DNA from 3 places in the Paraburkholderia sp. RL17-383-BIF-A genome. Region 3 is predicted to be linked to each of the others. Evidence: riboswitches for the same ligand, from Rfam matches in the RefSeq annotation. Region 3 holds a riboswitch; each other region holds the start of a gene.

Region 1 (10,291 bases), on a different contig from region 3:
TTTTCGAGCCAGTTGAACAGGCGCATGGCGTGGTCGCCCGCGAGCGCTTCTTCGGCGATCAACGCCGCGCCCGCGCCGGCGTCGAGCGCCTCGGTGAGCGCGTCGGCATCGCGGCATGCCATGCAGATGCGGTGGTCTTTTTGCAGTACTTCGGCGATCACATCGGCGTCGCGGCCAAACGGTGCCAGGATAAGGACGCGTTGCTCCATGAACTCACTTCCCGGGCGTTTCGATGACGCGGTTCGTTGCCCCGAGCAGGGCGGTACTGCCACGATAAGCCGGCAATCCGGACAGCACGCCTTCGAAGTCGCGCAGCGCCTCGCCGACTTCCACGCCGCCGCTACCGAGACGGAACTGGCGGATCGAGCGTTCGTGGGCGTTGGCGCGGCTCTTCACGGCAGTCACGGCGGTGAGCACTTCGCCGTGGTGCTCGAAATAGCGGAACAGCACGACCACGTCGCTCAGATAGCTGATGTCGATATCGTTCTGCACCTCGCCGATAATGCCGTGCTGCCCCAGCACGAGCATCGTGATGACGCCTTGCTGATTGAGATAGCCAAGCAGTTCGTGCATTTGCAGCAGCAGATAGCGCTCGCCGGGCATGGCCTGGAGATAGGCGTTCAGGCTGTCGATCGCAACGTACCGGACGCCTCTGTGTTCGACCGACTTGCGCACGTCGCTGGCGAACTCGCCCGGCGAGATTTCAGCCGGATCGATCTGGCGCAACGTCAACAAACCGCTCTCGACGTGCGGGGCGAGATACATGCCGAGCGCCGCACAGCGGATCATCAGCGTGGTCAGCGTTTCGTCGAATACGTAATAGACGCAACGTTCGCCGCGCTCGAGCGCCGCGATCAGGCACGACACCACCGTGGTGGTCTTGCCGACGCCCGAGGGGCCAATCAGCAGCGCGTTGGTGCCTGGGATCAGTCCGCCGCCAAGCAGCGCGTCGAGGCCTTGCGTTCCGGTGCTCACCACCTCGGCGTTGAACTCCGTGTGGTGCTCGGCGGCGACGAGGCGCGGATAGACATGGATGCCGCCGGTGTCGAGCGTAAAGTCGTGGTACCCCTCGCGAAATTTGATGCCGCGCATCTTGGCGACGCGCGCGCGGCGGCGATTGCCGCCATAGTCGTGTACCAGATTGTCGAGGCTGATCACGCCGTGCGCGATGCTGTGCAACTGCACGTCGCCCGGGTCGGACGTATTGTCGTCGAGTAGCAGCACCGTGCATTCGCGGGTGGCGAAATAGCGCTTGAGCGCGAGAATCTGTCGCCGGTAACGCAGCGGGTTCTGCGACAGCAGACGCAACTCGGAGAGGCTGTCGAGCACGATGCGCGCGGGTTTGAGTTCGTCGACCTGCTGGATCACGTTGCGCACGGTTTCGCCGAGTTCCACTTCGGCCGGGTGCAATACGGTCTGCTCGTACTGGGGGTCGAGGCCTTCGTCGGAGAGCAGTTCCAGCACCGTGAACCGGCTGATGTCCCAGCCGTGACTGTCGGCCACCGCGATCAATTCGGAGCGGGTTTCGGAGAGGGTGATGTACAAGCCTCCCTGACCTTCTTCTACACCCTTGAGTAAGAACTGCAAGGCCAGGGTAGTTTTACCTGTTCCGGGCGCGCCCTCCACCAGGTACATGCGGTGCGCTGTCAGACCGCCTCCGAGGATGTCGTCGATTCCTTCGATTCCGGATGACAGGCGGGCCGGTGTGTTGGCGACGTGTCTGTTTGACATGGCGTGGCGTTTCGCGTGAATGAGTGGCTGATCATTTCCAGCCGGTACGCCGAGAATGCAATTTGCGTGCCCGTCGACGCCGGCCTTACGCGCCGGCGCGTGCCATCACCAGTTGAATGAAGCGCGTGGCAGCGCTGTTATGCAATGCCGCCGGATAGGCCAGATGCAACGGCGCGCTCAGTTTCGACGGATTCGCGAGCGTGCAATACACGGTGCCTACCGGGTCGTAACGTTGCATGGAAGCAGGCACCAGCGTCACGCCGAGACCCGCGGCAACGAGGTTGATGCCCGACAGCATGCGCGGCACTTCACGCGCGATCCGCGGGACGAAACCCGCTTGCCGGCAGGCCGCGAGGATGTCGGCATACATGCCGGGCGCGCCCGGGCGGCGGACCAGAATGAAATCTTCGTGCGCCAGCGCCTTCAGCGACACGTGCGGCCGCTTCTTGCCCTTGAGCAAGGGATGGCCGACCGGCAACACCACGACCATCGGCTCGTCGAGGAGCAACTCGAAGGCTACGCCCTCGCGCGCTTCGACGGGCTTGCGCAGAAACGCCGCCTGAATCTGCCCCGCAGCCAGGCGCTCGATGATCTCCGCCGCATTGAGTTCGGCAAGCTCCACGGCGACTTCGGGACACACCTTGCGAAACGCGCGGATCGCCTCGGTCGTGAACGGATGAAACGCCGCGGAACTCGTCAACCCGATCGACATCGTGCCGAGTTCGCCGCGCGCAATCCGGCTCGCCTTGTCCACCGACTGCTGCAGGTTCTGCAGCAAGCGTTGCGCGTCTTCCGCAAAGGCCTGCCCGGCCGGTGTCAGGGTGACGCCTCGTGGCATGCGCACGAAGAGTTCGAAGCCGATCTCTTCTTCGAGCGTTCGGATCTGCTGCGAGAGCGGGGGCTGCTGCATGGCAAGGCGCTCAGCCGCACGCGTGAACTGGCCTTCTTCAGCGACTGCCAGGAAGTAACGCAGATGCCGCAATTCCATGGTGTTTCGTCTCCCGGCTGCATTCGAACGCCTGCCCACTGCCATATTCATAAAATATGGGTTGTGCGTAAAACAGGTATTTTACATTTGCCACAGCCGACCCTACGATCGTAGTCGAGTTTTTCAACGACAGATTTGACGATGCACCGCGTTCAAGACAGTGCACGGTAATCAGGAGCAAGCTACATGACGGTCAATCTCTCACGACGTTTCGGTATGCGCTGCGCGTTGACAGGCGCTGCACTGCTGATGACGCTCGCGCAACCCGCGCTCGCGGTCCATCCTTACGAGCCGCATATGAAGCCGGTGGCGACAATCTCGGATACGCGCTTCACGCTCGACACGCCGCAAGGGCACGCGGAATTTCCGCTGTATCTGTCGAAGGACTGGCGTGTCGCGCAACCGCAGGTGACGCGAGCGGTGATCGTGATTCACGGCAAACTGCGCAATGCGGACGTGTACTTTCGCACCGCGCAGAACGCCCGCGATGCCGCGCATGCAGACCCCGACGCCACGTTGCTGATCGCGCCGCAATTCCTCGCCACGCTCGATACGCGCGTTCACGACGAACCTGCCGATTTGCTGCGCTGGACAGGCGACGCCTGGATGGGCGGCGAGGCGGCTCGCGCGCCGCTGCCCATCAGTTCCTACGAGGTGCTGGACGCGATCGTCGCGCGGCTCGCCGATCGCAAGCTGTTTCCCAATTTACGGCACGTGGTGTTCGCCGGGCATTCGGGTGGTGGACAAGTCGTGCAGCGCTACGCTGTCGCGGGGCACAACATCGCTGCGCTGACTGGCGAGGGTATCGATGTGCGCTACGTGGTGGCAAGTCCTTCAACCTATGCGTATTTCGACGCGCAACGGCCCAACGCGCAAGGCGTGGCTGCGCCGTTCGATGCCGCGCAATGCCCCGACTTCAATCAGTGGAAATACGGCATGGACAACCGGCCGCCGTATCTCGACAACCGTACACCCGCGCAACTCGAAGCGGCCTATGCGGCGCGGCGGATCGACTACCTCGTCGGCGGCGCGGACGATGATCCGCAGCAGAGCGCGCTCGACAAGACCTGCGCGGCCGAAGCGCAAGGGCCACAGCGCGTCGCGCGTGCGCAGGCGTACTACCGCTATATCCAGTCGCGCCACCCGGACGGCTTGAAGCAGAGCTTTCACATCGTGCCCGGCGTGGGGCACGACGGTTCGCGCATCCTGACCTCGGTGTGCGCGCTGGCGGCGATGTTCGACACTCAGGGATGCGAACAATGAGCGAAGCGACCTTCAATCAGCGTGAAGGAAGCGCGTCCGGCGCCGGTGCCTCGAACGCATTGAGTCCCGCGATGGTGCGGCGTGCGATCTTCGCCTCCGTGCTCGGCAACGGGCTCGAGTGGTTCGATTTTCTGATTTACGGCTACTTCGCGAAGATCATCGCGCAAGTGTTCTTTCCCGGCGGTAGTGGTTTCGTCTCGATCATGCTGACGCTTGCCACGTTCGCGGTCGGTTTCATCGTGCGGCCGATCGGCGGCATTCTGCTAGGCATTTATGCGGACCGGGCAGGGCGCCGTAAAGCGCTGTCGCTGCTGATCATTTCGATGGCGGCCAGCACGTTGCTGATGGGCCTCACGCCGGGTTATGCGCGCATCGGCGTCGCGGCGCCGATGCTGGTCGTGCTCGCTCGCCTGCTGCAAGGGCTCTCCGTGGGCGGACAGTTCGCGACCGCATCGGCGATGTTGGTCGAGTATGCGCCGCCGCACAAGAAGATGTTCTATGGCAGCTTCAACATGTCGGCGCAGGCGTTTGCGCTGCTGTTGTCTTCCGGGGTCGGTTATCTGCTGACCACGCAGCTCACGCATGAGCAACTCGTGGCGTGGGGCTGGCGTCTGCCGTTTCTGTTTGGTGCGTTGGCCGGGCCGTTTGGGTTTTATATTCGCCATCGCGTGGCCGAGTCGCCGGAGTTCGAGCGCCTGCTCGACCACAAGGACAAGCCGCCGCTCGTCACGATCCGCCAGTTCTTCCGTGACAACGGCGATGCGGCGGTCTGCGCGATGGGCGTGATCATCATCGGCGCGGCGACCAATTACGTGTGGCACTCGTATCTGTCGGTGTATGTCGAGCGGCAATTGCATCTGCCGCTCTCTACGGCGTTGCTCGGCGCGTTCGTGTCGGGTGTGCTCAATCTGTTTCTGTTTCCGCTATCGGGCAAGCTCGCCGATCGTTATGGCGCGTACAAGCTGTTCTATCCGATCGTGATTGCGTGGATGGTTTGCGTGTACCCGCTTTATCACTTCGTCGTGACGAATCCGACGCCGGGGCATCTCTTCATCGCGCAGATGGTCGCGACGGTGTTTCTCGCCGCGATGTCCGGTGCGCATCCCGGCATGCTCGCCACCTTGTTTCCGGTGCGCAGCCGGTCGGCGGGCGTGGCGCTGTCGTACAACATTGCGGTGACGCTGTTCGGCGGCATGGCGCCGCTCACCATTACCGGCTTGACGCGCGTGACAGGCAGTAGTCTTACGCCCGCGTTTTACCTGATTTTTGCCGGTTTTGTGTCGCTCGCGATGGTGTACTTCACGCGTGCCGGACGTATGGCGGGTGACACTGCGCCGAGGCCCGCCACTCATTGATCAACCACGAGCGTATTGCATGACCCAGTACTTGATGACAGACGACGAGCGAGCGCCGAATGAACGTCCGGTGGCGGTGGTCGCGAGCCGGCATCTGAACGTCACGACGCGAGCCGGCAGCGGCACTGTGCCCGTGTTCGCGAATGGCGACTGGCTGGCGCCGACGCGCGACGTTCGACGCGCCGTGATTCTGATTCACGGCCGCCTGCGCAACGGCGACACTTACTTTGATCTCGCCGAGCGGTCGTGCGCACTTGCCGGCGGCAGCGCGGCCGATACGCTGCTGATCGTGCCGCAGTTTCTCGCGACCGCGGATGTCGAAGCGCATGCGTTGCCGCCGTCCACATTGCATTGGGACTGGACGAGCTGGATGGGCGGCGAAAACGCCGAAGGTCCCGCGCCGATCAGTTCATTCGATGTACTCGACGCCATTGTGCACACGCTCGCATCACGCGAGCAGTTCGCGTCGCTCGCCGAGGTGGTGGTCGCCGGGCACTCGGGCGGCGGGCAGGTCGTGCAGCGCTATGCGGTGGTCGCGCGCAGCGAGGCACCGCTCACCGCACGCGGCATTGTGCTGCGATACGTGGTGGCGAATCCTTCGTCGTATGTGTATTTCGATGCGCTGCGACCTACAGCCTCTGGCGAGTTCGCGGAGTTCGATAGGGCGATGTGCCCGTCGTTCAATCGCTGGAAGTACGGGCTCGAAGATTTGCCGGCTTACGCGCGCGAGTCGGGCGACGCTGGTTCCGCGGCGGCGCTCGAAGCGCGCTACGCGCAACGCGACGTCACCGTGCTGCTCGGCGGCGCGGATTACGATCCGCAGCATCCGGCGCTCGACCGTTCATGCGCCGCGCAAACGCAAGGAAGCCACCGTCTCGGGCGAGGACTCGCTTATGCGCGTTATATGGCGGCGCGGCATGCGGAAGGATTGGCGACGCATCGGACGTTCGTGATCGATGGTGTCGGGCACGATGCCAAAGGGATTTTCTCATCGCCTCAAGGACTGGCTGCTTTGTTTGGTGCGGGTCTGTGATGCGCGTGGCGCGAGAGCGTGTGTGAGGCGCTCGGCGCGCATGGGCACGAAGCGTGCTACTTCGCTTCATGCTACTTGTAAGCCACTTCGAGGACCGCGCCGACATGAACAGAACCCGATTGCTTGCCTCCGCGCTTGCCGCTGCATCATTCGGCGCGTTGCTGCCGTGCAGCGCCAATGCCGACGACGCGCCTAGCCCCTGTGCATCACTGAAACGCATCGTAGCGGCGGCGCCTGGCGGCCTCGTGTCGTTGACGCCGGACGATGGCAAAGGCGTCGCGCAACCCTACGGCGACGACGCGCAATGTTCGGCGAGCCACGGCAGCTATCAATGCACGTGGACGCCGCATCACGACGCCGGTTCAAATGCGGACGCGCTGCAAGCGGTCGCGGCGGACGTCGCGTCGTGTTTGCCCGACGCGACACACGACCAGAATTCGCCGGGACGGCAGCACTTTTATCTCGGCGCGAAGGGCAAGCGGACCGACATTACCGTAACGCCGACGGGTTCGAACAAGTTGCGCCTGGTGGTGTCGGGTAAGTGAATCGGGCTGCGGCGTGAAAGCGGCTAATGCGTCGCCGGCCACCACGACCAGCCGCGTGATGAGCGCCGCAACTCGATCATCGAAAGCGGTGCGATTTCAATGCGCGAAAACACCACGGGCGATGCCCCCAGCGCATACACGATCGCTGCTCTGAGAAGCGGCGCGTGCGTGACGGCGACCACGTTGCACATATCGGCCGATGCAAGGTCGGGCGTGCCGCCTAGCGCAACGAGCCATTCTCCTACCCGCTTCACGAGCTGACTGAACGACTCGCCGCCGTGCGGCGCGGCGTCGGGATCGCGTATCCATGCGGCGAGGTCTTGCGGCGCTTCGGCTTCGAGATCGGCAAGCCGCCGCCCTCGCCAATGGCCATAGTTCATGTCCGCCAGCGCGACATCGACCGACGCGGCGAGGCCGAGGGCCGCCGCCGTATCTCGTGCGCAGACGGCCGGGCTCACATAGGCTGACGCGCTTTCCGCGATCGCCAGACGTGTGTTCGTGGCGTGGGCGCGGGCTTCTGCGATAGCGCGGGCGTCGAGCGGGTCATCGGCGGGGAAACGGCCTGCACGTTGGGCTGCGGTCGATGCGTGGCTGATCAGTAATAGCCGTATGTCCACTCTGTTCATTTCCTGTGAGGCTGCGCCGAAAAGGAGCGTAGGCAAGAAGGGTGCGTCCGCTTTGCGTTGCCGGGTGCCGGAGTTTAGCGCGTAGAATAGCCGGACTGCGAAGCACGGAAGCCGGTGAAAACCCGGCGCGGTCGCGCCACTGTAATCGGCAGCACATGCCGAAAGCCAGACCTGAGCTTCGCATCATTCCTCTGCAACGACTATCGGGGCGCGTAACCCCAGGAGATGTCCATCATGACAGCTGTTTTCGATCCCGCTTCGCAGGCCGCTTCTCAGCCCGTTTTTGAACCCACGCCGATTCCGCTGCGCGAGTTGCTGCCGTGGGTCGTGTTCGGGGGGCTGCTGCTGTTGCTCGCGCTTTACTTCGTGGGTGCGGAACAGGGCGCCACATCGCTGGTGCCCGGCATGTACGTGCATGAGTTCGTGCACGACGGTCGCCATCTGCTCGGCTTTCCCTGTCACTAACGGAGTCGGACATGGTCGGTAAATTGTTGGTGCGCGGGATGCTGGCAGGCATCGCCGCGGGACTGCTCACGTTCGGCTTCGCCCGGGTCGCGGGCGAGCCGCAAGTCAATCAGGCGATCTCATTCGAAGAAAGGGCCGATGCCGCGAAAGACGAGGCGCCCGAACCCGCGATGGTGAGCCGCGAGACGCAACAAGGACTCGGCCTGTTGACCGGGGTGGCGGTGTACGGCGCGGCGTTTGGCGGGTTGTTCTCGTTGGTGTTCGCTTACGCGTATGGGCGCGCGGGGGCATTGAGCGCACGCGCGTTGTCCGCGTGGCTGGCGCTCGGTGCGTTCATTGCGCTGGCGGTCGTTCCCAACCTGAAGTATCCGGCGAACCCGCCTGCGGTCGGCGACCCGGAGACGATCGGGACGCGCACGGGCCTGTTCTTCCTGATGATTGCGATCTCGCTGGCCGCGATGGTGTTTTCGCTCAAGGTGCGGCGCCGTGTGGCCGCGAAACTCGGCTCGTGGAATGGCTCGATTGTGGCGGGGTTGGTGTTTGTCGTGATTATCGCAGCGGTGCAACTGTCGATGCCGTCTTTCAATGAAGTGCCGGAGGGTTTTCCGGCGGCGCTGCTGTGGAAGTTCCGTGTGGCGGCGTTGGGTATGCAGGCGATCATGTGGACGACGATTGGACTGCTGTTCGGCGCGCTCGTTGAGCGCGGTGCGTTTATGCGGTTGGGCGGTCGGCCGGCGGTGTAGTCGGCTTGATGGTTGGTGGAGGCGATGGGCGCAACCGCCTCGGTGGTTGTGCCCGGCGTTCTCTGCCTGGCTCGTCGCTGTTTGCGCGCGGGGGGCGAGAAGGTTTGTGCGTCAAGGAGTTGGGGCTGTTGTGGGGTGGTTATCCACAGGCTTGAGCACAGAATCTGTGGATAAAGTTCCAGCATTGAGACGTCCCAGCTTCGCGGCCCGGTCGTCGGGGGCAAAGCAGAGCAATCCTATGCCCGCGCCAATCCAGCCGGTTTGTCGGGCAAAGCCGTTGTTGTTCAGGTCGAAATAAGTCGCGCTGGTGTTCAGGGGGCAGGTTTATTCCTGAGCCGGTCAGGTCAAGAACTAATGGGCTGGTTGAGTCCAACGGAGGGCCGTCGTATTTGCCCAGGGCGCCGCCACCTGCGCCTGAACCGGGCCAACGCATCGGCGACACTCGCAATTACCGCTCCAATGGTATTCAGCACGTCCGCGACAGTACTTGCCAGGTTCAGACCACTTGCGCTTAGCCGATTCGAGCCCGCCCGCATGGGCGCGGGAATGCGGTCGAACGCGATCGCCGAGGAACCGACAGGCGGAGCCCATCGAATGCGGGGTACCGGACTTTAGCTACTGGCTCGCGCTAACCCCACGCGTCTTGCTGGAAGGTGTGCGGGTATTCGCTGACTGGAGGTCAAACTGATTACCCACCGCTACTGCTGACCGAAGTACCGATGCAAGGCACTGCCCCTCTCATCGATAAACCGCCCCGCATTTCAAATGTGAGATAGCCCTACGACGCAAGGTGAAAGAATACGGCTTTGACGCATAGCTAAGCGAGCAAATGACATTCAGTGAGGAAAGCAAATCAGAGAACGGTTCCACTCGAACGCCTTTGCGCCTATTTATCCTGCCTATTCTCGTGTGGTTCACCGGAGTAGTGCTGTCCGTCAACTGCCACGTTGGCGTGTGGGTAATCCGGGACGTGTATCTAGGCGATTTCTCGGTGGTGCTTGGTCTGCTTTGGGCCTACACATTCAAGAGACTTCGCGAGCCGCTGAGAAACATCGCTGCTCACATCACAGTAACTTCGGTAGCCATGGGACTGCTTGTGTGTGCCGCCGTATGGCAATGCATATTGGCCCTGCCACGCTTCACCGCGCAGTCTTCACGAACTTTCGATGTCACATACGAGCGAATCGGCGGCAGGAAGGGATGCCGGTTTGGCGTTGAGTTTAGGGATGATTTCATCCGGGACACAATCAGGGTATGCGGACCGGCCTCGAATATTCCGGGCAATCGAGCCTACGGCCGGCTTCGTGTCCATGAGGCGACTGGCCCATGGGGCGTTTATATCCTGAAGTTGGTGGCTATCAAGGAAAATCGGACCTAGAGCCCTATGCGTCAACTGGCAAAGAAGTGACATGTCCCTGTCGGGGCGAAACGTATTCGCGAGTGATGCTAATCGCTACCGAGGTTCGTGGTGCGAGGGACTACGCTGTACCTCCATTCGTCTTGCGTTCGCCATTTCACTAATTGCAGTTCGCGGTATCTGAC
Region 2 (10,291 bases), on a different contig from region 3:
CGAGCGTTTCGAGCCGGCCGAGACTGCCGGGCGGCTTGGTCTTGGTATCGATGATGTGCTGCAGCTCGGCACGCAGCGTTTGATCGAGCGGTTCGACTTCGGGCAGTCCGGGCAAGCGTGGCGATGAAGTCATAAGCGTGTCTGCAAAGAGTATGTTGGGATGAAGCAATCAGCCTGCGGCTGTGTCATGACCGGCAGGCGATTCGTGACGGGCGCGCGGCGCAGGAATCAGCGCCTCGTGTTCGCCGTCGCGAATCAGGATCAACGGGTAACCGAACGCCCGGCTCGCGAGCGTGGGCGTCAATACGTCGCGGACCGGTCCGGCATAAACGCCGCCGGCGCCGTCGAGCAGCAGCGCATGCGTTGCGAAGCGGCGCGCGAGGTTCAGGTCGTGGCAGGAGAACATCACGGTACGCCGAGGCTCGCGCGTCCACGCGGCGAGCGCCTCGAGGCAGTCGATCTGATGATGCAGATCGAGATGCGACAACGGTTCGTCGAGCAGCAGCAACGGCGCGTCCTGGCACAGCACCGCCGCGAGCGCCACGCGTTGACGCTCTCCGCCGGAGAGCGAGAGCACATCACGCGTGGCAAAGGCGGCGAGGCCCAGCAGGTCCAGCGCCGCATGCGCCGCTGCGCGATCGGCCGCGCGCTCCCAGCCCCAGCCGCTGAGATGCGGAAAGCGGTTCAGCATCACGATATCGAACACGCTCGCGCTGAATGCGTCCGGCGCGCTTTGCGGCATCAGCGCGCGGCGCTGCGCGAGCGCGAGCGGCGGCCAGTCGGCCACGCGTACGCCGTCGAGTTCGACATGGCCCGCCGACGGTTGCAACAGACCCGCAAGGGTGGAGAGCAAGGTCGTCTTGCCCGCGCCGTTCGGTCCGGCCACGCACCAGATCTCGCCTTCGTAGAACGTGTGCGTGAAGGCGTCGAGCAAAGTGCGCGCGCCGGCACGCAAGGTCAGATGTTGCGCGCTGAGTGTGGCTTGAGATGCGTTGAAGGTTTGCATTATCGGCGCCTATGCAACAGCATCCACAGAAACACCGGCACGCCGATGATCGAGGTGATCACGCCAACCGGCAATTGCGCCGGCGCAATCACCGTGCGCGCGATCAGGTCCGCGCCCATCACCGCGACGCCGCCGCCGAGCGCCGCGGCCGGCAGCAGCATGCGCTGATCGTTGCCGAACGCGAGCCGCAGCATGTGCGGCACGACCAGTCCGACAAAGCCGATGGTGCCCGCCGTCGTCACCGCCGCGGCCGCCGCCAGCGACGCCACCAGATATACGCGCAAACGCAAGGGCATGACCGCGACACCTAACGCCTGCGCGGCGGCGTCGCCACGCAGCAGCACGTTCAGACGCGGCGCGGCGGGCACGATCGCAACCAGCACGATGACGAGCGCGGCGAGCGCCGTCCACGGCATCGTGCCGCCGTTGAGGTCGCCCGTGAGCCAGAACAGCATGCCGCGCAAGCGGTTGTCGGGCGCGAGATTGAGCAGCAAGGTGATGAGCGCGCCCCAACCCGCGGCGATCACCGCGCCGGTGAGCAGCAGACGCGGCGACGTGTCCTGCGGCTCGCCGCGCCACAACTCACGGCGCGCGAGGCCGAGCACCAGCAGGATCGACACGAAGGCGCCGGCGAAGGCGCTCGCGTCGACGATCCACCATGCGCAACCGGCGATCATCGCGACGAGCGCGAAAGTCGCGGCGCCGCCCGACACACCCAACACATACGGCTCGGCGAGCGGATTGCGCAACAGCACCTGCAGCAGCGCGCCGGCCAATGCGAGCAACGCGCCGCAGGCAAAGCCGGCCACCGCGCGCGGCAAGCGCAGCGTGCGGACGATCTCCGCAGTCAGATCGGAGGCGCCGCCAGACGGCGCATGCGAGGGCATCAGCGCCGCCAGCACGCGCATCGGCGCGAGCGAGACGCTCCCCAACGCGAGCGACGCCATCAGCACCGCCAGCGCGATCACGGCAAGCGCAAGCCAGATCGCGGCCGCGCGCTTCGCGCTCATCACGCGCAGCGTTGCGGGCATCGAATCCGAGTGGCGGCTAGTGGATCGGCTCATAGAGCGGCTCATCCGCGCAGTCTCAACAAGGCGTGCCCACTACTGCTGCTGCCAACCAACCGTGAGATACGCACCGCGCCGCGGCGAGTTATACGAGTAGGCCGTTTCATAGTCCTTGTTGAACAGATTCTGGATTTGCGCGGCAACGTACCATGCTTTCGTGATGTTGTAGCGCGCCGACAGATTCACCACGCCATAGCCGCCCAGCTTGCCGCTGCTGTCGTCACGCGGACCGCTCACGATCCATTCGCCGCCGACGCGCCACCCGGCGATACTCCGGTTCACCGTCAGCGAGCCGAAGCGCCGCGCGCGCCGCACGAGGTCGACATCGTTGTCGAGGTCGACCGGGTTTTGCAGTGTTACCGAGGCGCGCACGTCCGTCTTGCCGACATGCCCGCTCCACGATCCTTCGAGTCCCTGCACCTTCGCATGGCCGACATTCTCGGCCAGATAGATGCCGGGCGTTACCTGCTCGTAGTTAATCAGATTCGAATAGCGCGTCTGGAATGCGGTGACACGCATCACACCGAGCGCATTCGATGCGTACTGCAGCGCGGCTTCGATCGAATGACTGCGCTCCGGCTGAATCGACGGATTGCCGCTGAGCGGATAGTACAGATCGTCGAAACTCGGCGCGCGAAACGAATCCGAGTAGCTTGCACTCACCTTCCAATGGCTGGTGATGTCGAAGCCGTAGCCAAGATAGTAACTGTTCGCTCCGCCGAAATCGGAATACTGGTCGCGCCGCACGTTGGCCTGAATCTGGTTGCGCCCAAAGCGCCCCGTATAGCCGACAAAGCCCGAATCCACATGCCGGTTGGGCGCCGCGAACGTATCCGAGTCGAGGCTCTGGTCGAGATGCTCGTAGCCGACCTGCAGCTTCTGCTGCGCGGCCAGCGCGAAATCGTTCTGCCACGTGTACTGGCGATTGTCGGTATCGAAGCGGCCGTTATAGACGCCGTTGGTGTTCGACACGCTGCGGTCGTCGCCTTCGGAGACGATGAAGTGAGTCGTCCACCAGTCGGTCAGCTTGCCGTTCGCGAACACCGAGACCTGGCGCACTTTGCTATACAGGTTGTTCAGATCGGTCGGCAGTCCGTACGCGTTGTCGTAGCTGTTGTTGCCGTTCGACTGGAAGTAGCTCGCGCCGGCATCCCATTTGTCGCTGAACTTGTGGCGCAACGAGGCCGAGATGCTCTCGTTCAGATAGCCGTTCGCATTCGGATTGGCGCCGGGCGCCTCACGCGGATTGAGCGATGAAAAGCCGTCGTCCTTCGAGCGCGCGAGCGAAATGCTGAAGGTCGTCTTGCCGTCTTTATCCAATGCGCCGTTCACGCCCGCCTGCTGCGTCTGCGTGTGATAGCTGCCGTAGCCGAGCGAAAAATTGAAACGCGGCGGATGGTCGCCGCCGTCTTTCGTGAACACCTGCACCACGCCGCCGATCGCACCGGAACCGTACAACGCCGACACGTTGCCGTTCACCACCTCGACGTGATCGACCTGGTCGAGCGGAATCTGCGCGAGTTGCGCGGAACCCAGGCTCACCGAATCGACGCGCACGCCGTCGATCAGCAGCAGCGATTGCGTCGAGGACGCGCCGCGCAGGAAGAGGCTCGTCGTCGAACCGGGGCCACCTGTACGCGAGATTTGCGCGCCTGGCGCGAGTTGCAGCAGGCCGGGCAAATCGGTCGCGGTGGTGTCGGCGAGATCCTGCTGGTCGAACAGCGCGGTCTGCGGGATCGCATCGGCGAGTGACTGCGGCCCGCGCTCGGCGGTCACCACGATCGATGACAACACCGCAGGCGACGCATCCGCCGCCGACGCAGAAGATGAAGGTGCAGCTTGCGCGTGCGCAACGATCGGCAGGCCCGCGAAGGCAAGCACCGCCGCACGAGCGATGGGGGACAGCATGGGGTAAAAGTCCTGTGGGTAGCGTGCGCGGCCTGCTTCCCCGCAGGCCGATGCGTAACGAGGCGCCCGCGTATTTAACATTTTCGCGCGTGACGTGCCTCTCCCTCTGGCCGGTATCCGGGCTGACGACATATCGATCCCGCCTTCCCACGCGTGACGCGCAGTGGCACACTCGCGAGTTGAACTTCCAACACGCGATCAGGATCGACTTGCATGACGAATGCGGTCGCTTACCGTTGCGGGGGCAGCGCAGGTTGGCGCGTTCTGGCGAACCGCGCCCCCTGCTTCCCGTTTAACTGCGCGCGCCGTTGAAAAGCGCACGCGGGCACCAGAGTGCGGCCAGTTTAGGAGCGGCCTCGGGGTCCGTCAAGAATGAGTGGGACCGCAGACTACCGTTCTGTTAAGTGCAGGCTATTGTCCGACGCACGAGTACTTTTTCATCATATGGTCGATAAAAGCCTGCACAAAGCAATGTTGTTACGTCTCGAAACGAGACAATTGTCGGAACCTGCGACATTCCGCGCTAAAATGCGATGTCTTTAGAGGACGCAGCACATGCTCACCGAACTCGAAACACTTTCACAGAATATCGGCAAGCTGATCGCGATCAGCCAACGCCACAATGAAGCGCGACTCGCGCTCGAAGAGCAGCTCGCCCAATCGCGCGCCGACGTCGAAGCCACGCGCACGGAACTTGCAATGCTGCGCGAGGAACGCAATGCGCTGCAGGCGGAACGCGACGCGCTGTCGGCAAAGATCGACGACGCCCAGGTGCGCCTGAATGCGATCCTCGAAAAGCTGCCGCGTGCCCGCGCAAACAGCGAGCCCGACAGCCAGCTCGATCTGCTCGAGCCCGCCCCGCACGAAGTCGAAGCAGAGAGCGACGAGACCCGCCACGGAGAAAATGCATGACCACCAAGCAGATCGAAGTATCGATTCTCGGCGTGCCCTATCGCCTCGCCTGCTCGCCGGAAACGGAAGGCGCGCTGCTTGAAGCGGTCGCACGCGTCGACGCCGAAATGTCGAAGATCCGTAACAACAGCAACGTGCGCGGCACGGATCGCATTGCTGTCATGGCTGCGCTGTCGCTGGCATCGGAACTGCTTAGGCTGCAATCGAGCGTGAGACACGGAGAAGCATTTCCCGCTGAGGAAATCCGGCGTACAATGCATCAAATGAACGAACAACTAGGTACTGTGATTCAGCAGTACAGCATGCAGTAAGTAACGTGTGTTATCGTGCGGCCGGTCCTGAGATCGGCGGCGGATTCAAACGGAATGTGTGAGGACAAGGCGTCCAAGATTCTGCAAACGTTTGAGTTCAATCGGTCGTTTTCGTGATTTAGCTTTATCGGTTTAGCTTCCCTGCCTGGTTCGCCAAGGTCATATATTCCTTGAACCAATGCCATGTGCACGGTTGCGGAAATTTGTAGCACGGGTGTGCGCGTCACTCTGTCTGATGTACCCGAAGTGTTGCTAACTGCGACCAATTCTGAACCCCCGGTTCAGGATGCCGGCCTAGCGGCTAAGGCGGGGACCTTATTTAGAACGGCATCGGACTTCGGTTCGGTGCCGTTTTTCTTTGGGTGCCAGTTTTGCGCGCTGTCTTTGCGCGATGTTTCTTGTACGCCGATTTCTTCCGCATCTTCAAACCCTTAACGTTCAACTACGTTCAATTCGATTCATGCGCTACTGGCTAATGAAGTCCGAACCGGACGAGGCAAGCATCGATCATCTCGCCAACGCACCGCATCGCACGTTGCCGTGGACCGGCGTGCGCAACTATCAGGCGCGCAATTTCATGCGCGACCAGATGCAGGTCGGCGACGGCGTACTGTTCTATCACTCGAGCTGTCCCGAGCCCGGTATTGCGGGCATTGCGGAGGTATCGTCCACCGCGTATCCGGACCCCACGCAGTTCGACAAGAAGAGTCCGTACTACGACGCGAAGTCTTCGCAGGAATCGCCGCGCTGGGTGCTCGTCGACGTGGTGTTCAAGAAGAAGATCCCGCTGATTCCGCTCGCCGCGCTGCGCGAGCATGACGAACTCAAGGACATGCGCGTGCTCGCCAAAGGCAACCGCCTGTCGATCACGCCGGTGACCGAAGCCGAATGGCGCTTCATCACCAGGCGGCTCGCCTGAGGTTGCGTGACAACTCGCGTGATAGTTGATGCGCGCCACGTATTCACGCAGGCGCAAACGTTAAAGCAACGTCAAACCGGGGAACCAAGCTCAGGTTACAACCGCCTAACGGACTCGCAAACGCCGTGCCACTGCGCGGCGCTTGCTCCGATCGTGCACAACCCCTGTTCAAGCAAGGAGTCCAATAATGACGAAAAACACCGCACGTGCACTCGCTTTCGCTCTCGTATGCGCCGCGCCTGCCGCGCTCGCCCTGACGCCGGCCATGGCCCGCGCGCAAGGCATGATGCAGTATCAGCCGGCAGGTGTGCTGTCGCTGAACGCGCAGGCCAGCGCCGAAGTACCGCAAGACGTTGTCGATATCACGCTGTTCTACGAGCAGGAAGCGAGCGATCCGTCGGCGCTCACGTCAACGCTGAATCAGCGCGCCGATTCGGCGCTGCAAAAGGCCAAGGGCGTGAGCGGCGTGACGGCCCGCACGGGCTCGTTCTCGATCTATCCGACAACGGATCGTGACGGGCGCATTTCCGCGTGGCGCGGCCGCACGGAGATCGTGCTCGAATCGCACGATTTCGCCGCGGCGTCGAAGCTCGCGGGTCAAATGGCGTCGATCATGCAGGTCGGCAACGTGCAATTCTCGCTCTCGCCTGAAGCACAACGCGCGGCCGAGCAGAAGCTCACCGGCGAGGCGATCAAGTCGTTCCGCGAGCAGGCCGCATCGTCCGCGCAGGCGTTCGGCTATAGCGGCTATTCGATTCGCGAGGTCAACGTCGGCCACAACGGCGTGATGCCGCGTCCCGTGATGATGATGAGCGCGCGCGCCATGGGCGCCGACGCAAAGGCTTCGGCGCCGGTGCCGATTGAAGGCGGCACGTCGACCGTGACGGTGAACGTGTCGGGTTCGGTGCAGATGAAGTAACGCCGCTCACTCATGCTAGAAGGGCTGCTTCGCGACAGCCAAAGAAAAAGCCACGGCACGCCGTGGCTTTTTTCATTTAGTCGCTCGCTACGATAAACCGTAGCCAACCAGATCAGCTCGCGCTGACCGCTTGCGCCGGCTCACGGCGCGCGCGTCGATAAGACCACACCAGCACGCCGATACCGACGAGGATCATCGGCAGCGACAACCATTGGCCCATGGAAAGCCCCATGGCCAGCAGACCGAGGAAGTCGTCCGGCTCACGCGCGAATTCGACCGTGAAGCGCGCGAGGCCGTAGCCGATCAGAAACACGGCGGAAATCGCGCCCATCGGCTTCGGTTTACGGGAGAAGAAGAACAGCACGAAGAACAGCGCGACGCCTTCCAGCGCGATCTCATACAGCTCCGACGGATGACGCGGCAGCATGTGATATTGCGCGAACACTTCGTTCAAATGCCATTGCGCGGCTAGTTGCGGATGCGCGGTGAGCCACGCGGCGTCGTCGGGCGCGGCGCCCGGAAACAGCATCGCCCACGGCGCACTCGGATCGGTTACGCGTCCCCACAACTCGCCGTTGATGAAGTTGCCGAGACGCCCCGCGGCGAGGCCGGTGGGCACCATCGGCGCGACGAAATCGGTGACCTGCAGCCACGAGCGTTTGCGCTGATACGCGAACAGCACCATGGCGAGCGTCACGCCGAGAAAGCCGCCGTGAAACGACATGCCCCCTTCCCACACCTTGAAGATGTCGAGCGGATGCGCGAAATAAAAGCTCGCCTTGTAGAACAGCACGTAGCCGAGCCGGCCGCCGAGGATCGTGCCGAGCACGCCGTAAAACAGCATGTCGTCGATATCTTTGGCGGTCCAGCCTTGCGCGGCGACATACGGCAAACGCAGCCGCAGCCGGCCGACGACGATCGCCGCGATAAACGCGACGAGGTACATCAGTCCATACCAGCGCACGGCGAGCGGCCCCAGATGAATGGCAATGGGGTCGAAATTCGGGTGAATGAGCATCGTGTTGTTATGGGCAGTTCAGGTTCAGAAGCGGGTTTTCTGGGTTTGTAATAGTGGGCGGCGCTGCCCGCACCTTGCGGTGCATGCGTTGGACGGTCCAGGCGCCGATGCGTTCGCGAAAACGCGTCTAAACGCGCGGCGCGGCGGATAGCGGCGCCTCGACGGTCGCGGCATGCGAGCGCACGATCTCGATGAAGCCCGCCAGCACCGGGCTCACCTCCGCCGTGCGCCAGACCAGCCCCGTCTCGATGGCCGGCACCGACTCGGACAGCGGCCGGTACACGACGCCGGTGCGGCGCAGATTACGCAACGATTGCGGCACCAGTGCGACACCCATGCCGGCCGACACGAGGCTCACGATCGTCTGCATCTGGATCGCTTCCTGGCCGATCCGGGGCGCGAGGCCCGCCACGCCGTAGCAATCCATAATGATGTCATAAAAGCCTGGCGCCAGACGTCTTGGGAAGATCACGAGCGGTGCGTCGGCCACATCGCGCAGGCTGATCGGGGTGTCGAGCCATTCCGCGCTCGGGTCGTCACGGCTGCCGCTAGCGCTCGCCACGCGCGCCGCCATTTCCGTGGACATGGCGATCACCAGCGGTTCACGCGCGATCGGCAGCCACGACAACTGGGCGGCATGGCGCGACGGCAGCGGCGCGATCACGAGGCCCGCGTCGATGCGGCCGGCCACCAGTTCGTCCACCTGCACGTCGCTGGTGGCCTCGGTCAGCTCCAGCCGCACGCGCGGATGGCGCACGCCGAAATCGCGCAGCAACAGCGGCAGCAGCCCGTAGTCCGCCGTCGAAACAAAAGCCAGCGACAGCACGCCCGCCTCGCCGCGCGCGAGGCTCTGCGCGAGCGGCCGCAGCCCCTCGGCGCTCGCCAGCAAGCGCTGCACCTCGGGCAACAGATCGGCGCCCACCGGCGTCAGCTCGACCGAGCGCTTGGTGCGCGCGAACAGTGCGACGCCGAGCGTCTCCTCCAGCGCCCGAATGGCTTGCGAGAGCGGCGGTTGCGTCATCGAAAGACGCACGGCCGCGCGGCCGAAGTGCTTTTCTTCGGCGACGGTGACGAAATAGCGCAACTGGCGCAGGTCGGGGATGGCTGGCAGCATGGGTAATACGTTTTGCGACCTAATGAAGGACGAATAATATATTAGACGCACGCATTGCAAAACTGCGTCCTTGCGCGACGCGTGCGAACTACACTGGACGGATGCGGCCGGCCGCCCGCGCCGGCAAGGCAAAACCCGCAGCGCGGATCAAAACCAGAACAGATTGGAGCTCCCATGGCATACAACCGTCGTTCGAAGAACATCACGCAAGGCGTGGCGCGTTCGCCGAATCGCTCGATGTACTACGCGCTCGGCTACGAAAAGGCGGACTTCGACAAGCCGATGATCGGCATCGCCAACGGCCACTCGACCATCACGCCATGCAACGCCGGCCTGCAGCGCCTCGCCGATGCCGCCGTCGCCGCGATCAAGGGCGCCGACGCGAATCCGCAGATCTTCGGCACGCCGACGATCTCGGACGGCATGTCGATGGGCACCGAAGGCATGAAGTACTCGCTCGTGTCGCGCGAAGTCATCTCCGACTGCATCGAGACCTGCGTGCAAGGCCAGTGGATGGACGGCGTGGTCGTGATCGGCGGCTGCGACAAGAACATGCCGGGCGGCATGATCGGCATGTTGCGCACCAATGTGCCGAGCATCTACGTGTACGGTGGCACGATTCGTCCGGGCAACTGGAAGGGCACCGACCTGACCATCGTGTCGTCGTTCGAAGCCGTGGGCGAATTCACCGCCGGCCGGATGTCGCAGGAAGATTTCGAAGGTGTCGAACAGAACGCATGCCCCTCCACCGGGTCGTGCGGCGGCATGTACACCGCCAACACGATGAGCTCGTCGTTCGAAGCGCTCGGCATGTCGCTGCTATATTCGTCGACGATGGCCAATCCGGATCAGGAAAAAGTCGACTCGGCCGCCGAATCGGCACGCGTGCTGGTCGAAGCGGTCAAGCAGGATCTGAAGCCGCGCGACATCGTCACCCGCAAGTCGATCGAAAACGCGGTGGCCGTGATCATGGCCACCGGCGGCTCGACCAATGCCGTGCTGCACTTTCTCGCCATCGCGCATGCGGCGGAAGTGGAATGGAGCATCGAGGACTTCGAGCGCATGCGCAAGAAGGTGCCGGTGATCTGCAACCTGAAGCCGTCGGGCCAGTTCGTGG
Region 3 (10,291 bases):
GCACCGGAGGACGTCTCTTTTGAAGACTCGCCGGCCGAGGTGCCCTCGGGGGACGCGGACATCGCTCAGAACTCCACGCCGCGCTGCGCTTTCACACCCTGCTCGCGATACGGATGCTTGACGATGCGCATTTCGGTGACGAGGTCGGCGGCTTCGATCAACGCGTCCGGCGCGTGGCGGCCGGTCACCACCACGTGCAGCATCGGCGCGCGCGCGTTCAGCACCGCGAGCACTTCGTCGAGCGGCAGGTATTCGTACTTGAGCACCGTGTTCAGCTCGTCGAGGATCACCATCTGATACTCGCCGCTTTCGATCATGCGGCGCGCTTCGTCCCAGCCTTTGCGCGCGGTCGCGATATCGGCGTCGCGGTTCTGCGTGTTCCAGGTGTAGCCGTCGCCCATCGTGACGAAATCGCAGTTGGCGATCGCGCCGAGAAAGTCGCGCTCCGACGTGTGCAGCGCGCCCTTGATGAACTGCACGACGCCAAGGCGCATGCCGTGGCCCAACACCCGTACGGCCATGCCGAATGCGGCGGTGGTTTTGCCCTTGCCGGTGCCGGTGTTGACGATCAGCAGGCCTTTTTCGACGGTGGCGTTGGCCTGTTTCTTCTCGTGGCCTTCGCGTCGGCGCTCGGTCATGCGTTGATGCGATTCGGGATCGGTCTTCATGGCAGGTTCTGTTCCTGAGTGTCGTTGTTTGGGTGTTCGCGTTGGGCTTAGGCCGTGGTCGAGGCGATCGCCACGGTGACGCCGGCATGGACGGTCTTGCGCACGAGGAGCCGTGCTCGAGGCGCTCCGGACGTGGTGGATTCACCGAGTCCGTCCGTCGCTGCAAGCAGCGCGCACGGCTCGCACACGCCATCCACGCCGAGGTGCTCACGCGCTGCCGCCGAAGGCTCCGCCACGGGCATCGCAGCGATCCGTTCACGGCTGAAGAATGTCAGCCGCAGCGCATGACGCGCGCAAAATTCGAGCAGGCCGGCTTCGTGGGCTTTGGTATCGATGGACGCTACGGTGCCGATTTCATCGAACGCATGCGCGCCGAGCGCGGCGCGCACCGCCGCGTCGATCTGTTCGGCCGAGCTGTGCGCACGGCAACCAATGCCCACGCTCAGCGTCTTCATTGTGTAGCCGCGCCGTCTGCGCAAGGCGCTTCGTCATCGGCCCGCGCCGCTGCGCGCGCCAGCGCGAGCGACGCCACACCGCCGATCACCACGATCGCCGGCGAGCCGAGTCCGGCACGCGCGACGGTGTCGGCGAACTCGCCGAGCCGCGCGAGCGCATGGCGCTGCTCCGGACGGGTGGCCGATTCGATCGCCGCGCATGGCGTGTCGGCGCTCATGCCGGCCGCGAGCAACGCGTCGACGATATCGTGCAGCCGGCGCATGCCCATATAGATCACGAGGGTCATGCGCGTAGCGACGAGCGCGGCCCAGTCGGGTTCGCCGCTACCCGCGCCGTGCCCGGTGACGAATACCACGCCTTGAGCGTGATCGCGGTGCGTGACGGGAATGCCGATGGCCGCGGGCGCGGCGATGCCCGCCGTAATGCCGTTGATGACCTCCACCTCGACGCCCGCCGCATGCAGCGCCTGCTGTTCTTCGCCGCCCCGGCCGAACACGAACGGATCGCCGCCTTTCAGGCGCGCGACGCTGCGCCCGGCCCGCACGTGTTCGAGCAACTGCGCGACGATGCCGGCCTGCGGCGTGGACGGATGGCCGCCGCGTTTGCCGACGTAGACGACCTGCGCGTCGGCGCGCGCGAACTGCAGCACGTCGGGATTCACCAGGTCGTCGACCAGCACCACATCGGCTTGGGCCAATGCGCGGGTCGCCTTGAGGGTCATGAGTTCGACGTCGCCGGGGCCGGCGCCGATCAGCCAGGCGCGGGTCATCGCGACGTGCATGGCGAGCGCCACGTCGTGACGGGCGGAAAGGGGCGAAGCGCGCAGGCGCGCCGGATGACGGACTTTGGGGGCATGCAGTGCTACGGATTCAGGCACGGCGAAACGCGCGGCTCGCCACGGTCCCTTTGGGAACGGATCGACGAACGGATGCGCCACGTCGTGCTTCAGCGCCTTCACATCCGTCCCTCGCGGATTCCGGCGGCCGGCGGCGTGATGTTGCCCTGAGGTTCGCCGCCTCCGCGTCTGGCCGGTATCCGGGCTGGCGGCCTCATGCGCTTTGCCTTCCCGTCCGCATTCGTTGGAATGTCATGGACAGTGGCATCGAAAAAACGCATGCGCGGCGCGAGCTGAAAGACACCGCGCCGCAGGTCGCTTACCGTTGCGGGGACAGCACAGGTTGAGCGCGTAAAGCGCGGCCTGTTTCCCGTTTAACTGCACACGCGAATGCATGTGCGGGCACCAAACGCGCGCATACGATAGCACATGGCGTCCCGCCCGATAAGCGCTTGCGGCTTGCGTTTCCTTGACGGCACCGGGCCGCGGGCCTACACTCGCACGCACTTTGGTGCTCGTGTGCGCGCTCGTGCGCATGCAGTTAAACGGGAAACAGGGTGCCCGCCTGCCATGGATCGGGTCAACCTGTGCTGCCCCCGCAACGGTAAGCGAAATGTGGTGCTGCGGTAAGTTCTTTAGCGCCACGGAGCCGGCTTCGATGTCCACGCGCAAGGCCGCGTCGGCATATCACCACTGGGCGAGAAATCACTCGCCCGGGAAGGGGAAGCGGCGCTTTCGCCAGCCCGGATACCGGCCAGAATACGAAGGGCGAACGCCGCGGGGATGCGGCGGTGCGTTCATGATCTCATTCCCGCTTCCTGTTTTTCTGTTGTCGCGGCAACCCGTCGTTCGTCCCCGTGTTGTGTTGTCGTCCTGGCTCGCTGGGCTTACGCGCCGCTTACCTGGCTACCCGGCCGATGCACGCAGACGCGCAGACAGACACACAAAAACACGCCGGCGTGCACGTGCAACTCCTACGGATGGACCTCACGATGCAAACTCAAATGCGCAAGATCCCCGTCACCATCGTCACGGGCTTTCTCGGCAGCGGCAAGACCACGCTGCTGCGGCACATTCTTCAGCATGCGGGCGGCAAGCGCATCGCGGTGATCGTCAACGAGTTCGGCGAACTCGGTATCGACGGGGAAATTCTCAAGGGTTGCGGAATCGGTTGCGATGAAAACGGCGTCGAAACCGAAGGCCAATTGTATGAACTCGCCAACGGGTGCCTGTGCTGCACCGTGCAGGAAGAGTTCTTTCCGGTGATGGAAAAACTCGTCGAGCGCCGCGATCAGATCGATCACGTGCTGATCGAGACGTCGGGGCTCGCGTTGCCCAAGCCGCTGGTGCAGGCCTTCAACTGGCCGCAGATCAAGAGCAGCTTTACCGTGGATGCCGTGGTCACCGTGGTGGACGGCCCGGCTGCGGCAAGCGGTCAGTTCGCCGACAACCCGGTCGCCGTGGATGCACAGCGCAAGGCCGATCCGAATCTCGACCACGAATCGCCGTTGCACGAACTGTTCGAAGATCAGTTGTCCGCCGCCGATCTGGTGATTCTGAACAAGACCGATTTGCTCGACGACGCGCAGCAAAACGCGGTCGAGCTGGTGATTCGCGAAGAGATTCCGCCGCAAGTGAAGATCGTGCGCGCGCAGATGGGCCGGCTCGATCTGCATACGTTACTGGGGCTCGAAGCCGCCTCGGAAGAGACGATCCACCTGCGCCACGATCACCACGGTTCCGCCGAAGACGCCGACCACCATCACGACGAATTCGATTCGGTGGTCGTGCAGGCGAATGCGCTCTCGCGCGAAGCAGTGATCGCCGCGCTGCAAGGGCTCGTCGAAACGAATACGATCTACCGCGTCAAAGGGTTCGCGGCGCTGCCGGGCGCGGCGATGCGCCTCGTGATTCAGGGCGTGGGCCGCCGCTTCGACAGCTATTTCGATCGACGCTGGCAGGCTGGCGAAAGCGGCCCGAGCCGCTTCGTGCTGATTGGCGAGGATCTCGATCAGGCCGCGTTGCAGCGTGCGTTCGACGTGGCGCTCGGCGTGCCGTCGAGCGTCGAAACGGAACAGGCGTAAGCGCTCATGCATCTGCTGCGCACCACGCCGGGCGGTTTCGTCGACGATACACAAGGCGTGATCCGTATCGATCAGCAGCCCGCCGACATCGTCGTGCTCAGCTCCGCCGATACAACGCTGTCGCTGCTCGCGAGCGTGATTGCGCGCCTGGGTGAAGGTTTCCCGAGCGTGCGGCTCGCGAACGTCACGTATTTGCGGCAACCGGCCTCGGTCGATTTCTACGTCGAAGACGTCTTGCAGCACGCGCGTGTGGTGGTGGTCGATCACCTCGGCGGCGAAGCGTATTGGCCTTACGGTATCGAGCAGGTGGTGGCGCTCGCCGAGCGCAAGCAGCAGACGCTCGCGATGTTCTCCGGCGATTTGCAGGAAGATCCGAACCTGCTCGCGCGCAGTACTGCAAGCGCCGAGCTGTGCCATCAACTGTGGCGTTATCTGCGCGAGGGCGGTGCGCAGAATGCCGAGGCGTTCCTGCGCTGTATCGCGCACCGCACCTTCGGCTGGGGACGCGAGCCTGCGCCGCCGCGCGTGTTGCCTGCCGCGACGCTCTATCATCCCGGGCGTGAAACGCCGACTATCACCGACTGGCAGGCGCGCTGGCAACCGGACGCGCCGGTCGCGGCGATCCTGTTCTACAAGGCGCATCTGCAGGCGGCCAATACGGCTGTGTTCGACGCGCTGATCGACGCGCTCGAATCGCAAGGCCTGAATCCGTTGCCGATCGCGATTACCTCGCTCAAAGACGCATTCAGCCGCGAAGTCGTGCAATCGCTGTGCGCAGAGCACAATGCCGCGCTGGTGCTGAATACGACCGCCTTCGCCGCTTCCGCGATCGACGACCCGGAGCCGCTCGCGCTCGCCGGCGACGCGCCGGTGTTCCAGGTGATTCTGAGCGGCGGCAATCGTGAAGACTGGCAGAAGGACAATCACGGCCTCAATTCGCGCGATATCGCCATGCATATCGCGCTGCCGGAAGTGGACGGCCGCATCATTACGCGCGCCATCAGCTTCAAGGGGCTGGCTTACCGTTGTCCGCACACTCAGGTCGACGTGGTGCGGTATCAGCCGGACGCCGAGCGCGTGGCGTTTCTCGCGGAACTGGCCCGACGCTGGTGCCGTCTGCGTTCACTCGATAACGCGGACAAAACAGTCGCGCTGATTCTCGCCAACTATCCGATGAGCGAAGGGCGCATCGGCAACGGCGTGGGACTGGATACGCCGGCCTCGGTGGTCCGCATTCTGTCGATGCTGCGCGACGAAGGCTACCGTCTCGCCGACTTGCCCGCCGACGGCGACGCGCTGCTGAAGAAGCTCACCGAGGGCGTGACCAACGATCCGGTGGTGCGCGATCTGCGTCCCGCACTGCAAAGCCTCGCGCTCGCTGATTACCTCGCGCACTTCAATGCGTTGCCCCTCGAGGCGCGGCAGGCGTTGAACGCGCGTTGGGGCGCACCGGAGCAGGATCCGACGCTGCGGCGCGGCCGTTTCATGATCGCGGGCTGGCGTTGCGGGCAGGTGTTCGTCGGCATTCAGCCCGCGCGTTCGCGCGAACAGGGCGATTACGCCAGCTATCACGACGCCGACCTCGTGCCGCCGCATGCCTATCTGGCGTTCTATTTCTGGCTGCGCCACCAGTTCGGCATCGACGCGATCGTGCATGTCGGCAAGCACGGCAATCTGGAATGGCTGCCTGGCAAGAGCGTCGCGTTGAGCGCTGCCTGCTGGCCTGATCTGATTCTCGGGCCGATGCCGCATCTGTATCCGTTCATCGTCAACGATCCGGGCGAGGGTAGCCAGGCGAAACGCCGCGCGCAGGCCGTGATCATCGATCACCTGATGCCGCCGCTCACGCGCGCCGAAACCTATGGGCCGTTGCAGGACCTCGAGCGGCAGGTGGACGAATACTATGAAGCGCTGATGGTCGACCCGCGCCGCTCGAAGCTGTTGCGGCGCACGATTCTGGCGACCATCGTCGAACATAAGCTGCATGAGGAGTTGAGCCTCGCGGCGCCGACCGGGCAGGACGATGAGGACGCGCTCCTCACGCGCGTCGATGCATGGCTGTGCGAGTTGAAGGAAGCGCAGATTCGCGACGGCTTGCATACGTTCGGGCAATCGCCGGACGGTGTGCAACGGCGCGACACATTGCTGGCGCTTGGGCGTTTTCCTGTCGGCGACGGGCAAGGCGCGAAGGCCGGCCTGATCGATGCGTTGGCGCGCGATCTGCAGATGGACCATTTGTTCGATCCGTTGTCGGTGGACTGGTCGGCGGTGTGGGACGGGCCGCGCCCCGACGTGCTGCGCAATGTCAGCGATACGCCGTGGCGGCACTGCGGCGACACGCGTGAACGGCTGGAGTTGTTGGCGGCCGAGTTGTTGCGCGGCGTGTGCGGCGATCAGGAGGCCATCTCTTCGGCTCCGCTCGCTGCCGGATTGCCGCAAGCGGCGCGCGTAATCGGGCGACTGCGTGCCGATGTGCTGCCGCGGCTCGACGCCTGCGGCCCGCAGGAAATGCTTCATCTGAAGCGCGGTCTCGAAGGGCGCTTCGTGCCGCCGGGACCGAGCGGTTCGCCATCGCGCGGACGGCCCGATGTGCTGCCCACCGGCCGGAACTTTTATTCTGTCGACACGCGCGCGCTTCCCACGCAAGCGGCCTGGTCGTTGGGATTGAAGTCCGCTCAGCAACTGATCGAACGGCATTTACAGGAGAAGGGCGACTATCCGCGCGCCATTGGCCTCTCCGTGTGGGGCACCGCGACCATGCGCACCGGCGGCGACGATATCGCCCAGGCGCTCGCGTTGCTGGGCGTGCGGCCGAAGTGGGCGCCCGGCAGCCACCGCGTGACCGATTTCGAAATCATGCCGATCGAGGTGTTCGACCGGCCGCGCATCGACGTCACGTTGCGTGTGTCCGGTTTCTTCCGCGATGCCTTTGCCAACGTGATGCATCTGTTCGACGCCGCCGTGCAGGCGGTCGCGGAACTCGACGAACCCGAAGACCTGAATCCGATTCGCGCGCGCGTGCTGCGTGAGCGCGATGCGCTCATTGCGCGCGGCATGGACGCCGCCGAGGCGCGCAAGCGCGCCGGCTGGCGCGTGTTCAGCGCACGGCCCGGCGCGTATGGCGCGGGACTGCAGGACATGATCGACTCGCGGCAATGGCAGACCGACGCCGATCTCGCGAACGCCTATCAGTCGTGGGGCGGTTACGCGTACACGCAAAAGAGCGCGGGCGAAGAAGCGCGTCACGCGTTCGGCACGCGCCTCGCGGCGCTGGACGTGGTGCTGCAGAACCAGGACAACCGCGAGCACGATCTGCTCGATTCGAACGACTACTACCAGTTCCAGGGTGGCATGGTCGCCGCGGTACGGCATCTGGCCGGCGATCAGCCGAGCGTGTATCACGCCGACCATAGCAATCCGGCCGCGCCGCGCGTGCGCACGCTGCATGAGGAGATTGCCCGCGTGATCCGCTCGCGGGTGGTCAATCCAAAATGGCTCGATGGCGTGAAGCGTCACGGCTACAAGGGCGCGGCGGAAATCGCCGCGACCGTCGATTATCTGTACGGCTACGATGCGACCGCGCGCGTGATCGCGGATCATCAGTACGCGCTCGTGACCGATGCCTATCTGAACGACGCTGACACCCGCGCGTTCTTGCAGCGGCACAACCCGCACGCGTTGCATTCGATTTGCGAGCGCCTGCTCGAAGCGATGCAGCGCGGTTTGTGGCAGACGCCCGGCGACTATCGCGCGCAAGTGGAACAGCATCTGCTCGCGAGCGAGCAACAGATTGAAGGAATGCAAACATGAACTCAGCAGCCCGGCGGCCTGTTTTTCCTTTTGCCGCGCTGATCGGCCAGGCGCCCTTGCAGCAGGCGCTCTTGCTGGCCGCTATCGATCCGGCGCTGGGCGGCGTGCTGGTGACGGGGCCGCGCGGCACCGCCAAGTCGACGGCGGCCCGGGCGCTCGCCGAGTTGTTGCCGGAGGGGCAACTGGTGAATTTGCCGCTTGGCGCGAGCGAAGACCGCTTGATCGGTACGCTCGATATCGAAACGGTGCTGCGCGACGGCTCGGTGCGCTTCTCGCCGGGTCTGCTCGCGAAAGCGCATCTCGGCGTGCTGTATGTGGATGAAGTCAACCTGCTGCCCGACGCGCTCGTCGACGCCTTGCTCGATGCGGCGGCAAGCGGCGTGAATACCGTCGAGCGCGATGGCGTGTCGCATAGCCACGACGCGAGCTTCGTGCTGATCGGCACGATGAATCCTGAAGAGGGCGAGCTGCGGCCGCAACTGATCGACCGTTTCGGCTTGATGGTCGAGTTGCAGAACTGCTTCGAGCAGCATGTGCGGCAGGCGATCGTAAAAGCCCGGCTGGCATTCGATCTCGATCCGCAGGGGTTTCGTGCGGGTTATGCGCAGCAGCAGGCGGCTTATGTGCAGCAGATTCGAGCGGCGCGCGCCACGCTGCCGCAGCTTGCGTTGGACGACGCCGTGCACGCGCGTGTCAGCACGTTGTGCATCGACGCCGCCGTGGACGGTTTGCGCGCCGATCTCGTGATGCTGCGCGCGGCGCGGGCGTTGGCGGCGTTCGAGCAGGCGGCTGCGGTGACGGCGGAGCATGTCGATCGGGTTGCCGAGGCGGTGTTGATTCATCGGCGACATTCTCGTGATTCCCATGCGCGTCGTGACGCGCGTGAGAGTGGCGCTTCTGAGGGCGGCGGCGCGGGGCGGTCGTCCGCGTCTGCGCAAGGTAATGCGCCGCCGGTTGATGCGGCGGGCGACAGCGAGTGGGGCTACCTTGCCCCCGAGCCGGCCGCCACCACGCAGGTCAAAGGCGTCATACCGCTCAGCGCAAAAAAACGCTGAGCCATCGGAAGGGCGCCGCCGCTGACTCGCGCAGCGGTTTTCGATGGCGGCAAGGTGCGGGTGCGTACAGCCGCTTGCATGGGACGCCGGGCAAGCGCATCGCGTGGCCTCACACACTCGCGGCGAAGGGCCAAGGCGCTTTACGAACCGGGCATCTGCGTTTCATGCGCGAGGCGCCGCGTGGCGGCGTGCTGCATTGTTTCGTGCTCGATTGTTCGGGTTCCATGCTGGGCGGGCAGCGCCTCGCGCTCGCCAAGGGACTGTTGGTCGCCTTGTTCGACCACGCGAGCGCCGCGCGTGCCGAGGCCGCCCTGGTCTGTTTCGGCGGTGCGGGGGCGGATGTGCGATTCGGTCCCGCCGTGCCGCGTTGGTGGAACGAGCGGTGGTTGAGTCCGGTGGGCGGCGGCGGCGGCACACCGCTCACTGCCGGCATTCAGCGAGCGACCCAGCTGCTGGAGCGCAGCGCGCGCCGCAAACCTGCGCAGCAACGCTGGCTGTGGATCCTCACCGACGGGCGCACGCACGATACGCCCGTGCGCCCGCTCGACGTGGACGAAGTCGTGTTCGTCGATTTCGAGCGTGAGGCGTTACGGTTGGGCCGCTGCGAAGTGCTCGCCGATGCGTGGGGCGCGCGACGTTGTACGCCGGAAGAATTGATGGGCTGAGCAGCGGGTGCGTTGCGCCGCTCGCCGTCCTGCGCTGATTTATTTCAAGCCGTTCGACCAATACACCACGTCGTCCTGGCGGTCGAATACGAAGACTTTCATCGCCATTTGCTGGGTCGCGTCGAGCTGATCGAGTTCGAGCCCATGAGTCGAAGGCTCGCCCGGCCCGTTGCCTTTGTGCACATTGCGGATTACGGCCGTGGTTTCGATCTCCGTATCGAGATCTTTCGATTTCAGGCGGAACGCCAGACGCAACCGGTCGCCGACAGCACCCAGCGTCCAGGAGGCGATCAACTGCATGCCCAGTGCGCTAATGCCTTTCGCGAGTCCAAGCCCCTCATACGAATCTCCGTTTTCACCGATGCCGAAACGCACCGCGAGGTGCGTGCGGACGCGGATCGACTTGCGCTCGCGCAGGCGACGGATCACGCCGGGTTTCGACAACACGACGTAGTCGAACGGCGAGCGGCAGATTGCCTCGATCGTGCAGACGAAACGAAACACGGCATGACTGGCAATCGCGACGATTTCGATGTTTTCGCCGAGGCCCAAGGGGAGCATGCGACCGTCGTGCATTGGCGGCGTGACGAAGAGCGCGTGATTCGGTGCGAAGCCGATGATGCGGCATGGATGCATCGGCGCGCCGCTGCCGAGTTGCGGACGCACACCGATCAATGCACCGATTTCCAGGTGCATGTCCTTTAGCGTCAATGGGCCG

Evidence for each region. A riboswitch is a leader RNA that binds a small molecule or an ion and turns the genes downstream of it on or off. The one in region 3 is predicted to bind cobalamin.
Region 1: it holds a riboswitch for cobalamin, as region 3 does, so the genes downstream of both, P0D71_RS29940 (CbtB domain-containing protein) here and cobA (uroporphyrinogen-III C-methyltransferase) in region 3, are expected to answer to the same signal.
Region 2: it holds a riboswitch for cobalamin, as region 3 does, so the genes downstream of both, P0D71_RS10835 (TonB-dependent receptor domain-containing protein) here and cobA (uroporphyrinogen-III C-methyltransferase) in region 3, are expected to answer to the same signal.

The regions. Positions count from the first base shown of each region.
Region 1 covers NZ_JARESR010000035.1:72,509-82,799, forward strand. The annotation lists gene P0D71_RS29900 (ATP-binding protein) at 1-209, opposite strand, end outside; gene P0D71_RS29905 (ATPase domain-containing protein) at 214-1,731, opposite strand; gene P0D71_RS29910 (LysR family transcriptional regulator) at 1,817-2,719, opposite strand; gene P0D71_RS29915 (alpha/beta hydrolase) at 2,906-3,982, shown strand; gene P0D71_RS29920 (MFS transporter) at 3,979-5,337, shown strand; gene P0D71_RS29925 (alpha/beta hydrolase) at 5,357-6,370, shown strand; gene P0D71_RS29930 (hypothetical protein) at 6,475-6,915, shown strand; gene P0D71_RS29935 (histidine phosphatase family protein) at 6,939-7,532, opposite strand; adenosylcobalamin (AdoCbl) riboswitch at 7,621-7,773, shown strand; gene P0D71_RS29940 (CbtB domain-containing protein) at 7,776-8,006, shown strand; gene P0D71_RS29945 (CbtA family protein) at 8,018-8,749, shown strand.
Region 2 covers NZ_JARESR010000007.1:113,764-124,054, forward strand. The annotation lists gene cobT (nicotinate-nucleotide--dimethylbenzimidazole phosphoribosyltransferase) at 1-133, opposite strand, end outside; gene P0D71_RS10825 (ABC transporter ATP-binding protein) at 170-1,006, opposite strand; gene P0D71_RS10830 (FecCD family ABC transporter permease) at 1,006-2,070, opposite strand; gene P0D71_RS10835 (TonB-dependent receptor domain-containing protein) at 2,110-3,981, opposite strand; cobalamin riboswitch at 4,073-4,329, opposite strand; gene P0D71_RS10840 (ATPase) at 4,537-4,893, shown strand; gene P0D71_RS10845 (cell division protein ZapA) at 4,890-5,204, shown strand; RNA gene ssrS (6S RNA) at 5,340-5,521, shown strand; gene P0D71_RS10855 (EVE domain-containing protein) at 5,665-6,123, shown strand; gene P0D71_RS10860 (SIMPL domain-containing protein) at 6,311-7,042, shown strand; gene lgt (prolipoprotein diacylglyceryl transferase) at 7,155-8,060, opposite strand; gene P0D71_RS10870 (LysR family transcriptional regulator) at 8,188-9,174, opposite strand; gene ilvD (dihydroxy-acid dehydratase) at 9,349-10,291, shown strand, end outside.
Region 3 covers NZ_JARESR010000008.1:793-11,083, reverse strand. The annotation lists gene P0D71_RS11650 (cobyrinic acid a,c-diamide synthase CobB) at 1-62, opposite strand, end outside; gene cobO (cob(I)yrinic acid a,c-diamide adenosyltransferase) at 66-668, opposite strand; gene P0D71_RS11640 (cobalamin biosynthesis protein) at 716-1,123, opposite strand; gene cobA (uroporphyrinogen-III C-methyltransferase) at 1,120-1,893, opposite strand; cobalamin riboswitch at 2,134-2,384, opposite strand; cobalamin riboswitch at 2,452-2,732, shown strand; gene cobW (cobalamin biosynthesis protein CobW) at 2,952-4,043, shown strand; gene cobN (cobaltochelatase subunit CobN) at 4,050-7,853, shown strand; gene P0D71_RS11620 (magnesium chelatase ATPase subunit I) at 7,850-8,908, shown strand; gene P0D71_RS11615 (vWA domain-containing protein) at 8,983-9,573, shown strand; gene P0D71_RS11610 (flagellar brake protein) at 9,613-10,291, opposite strand, start outside.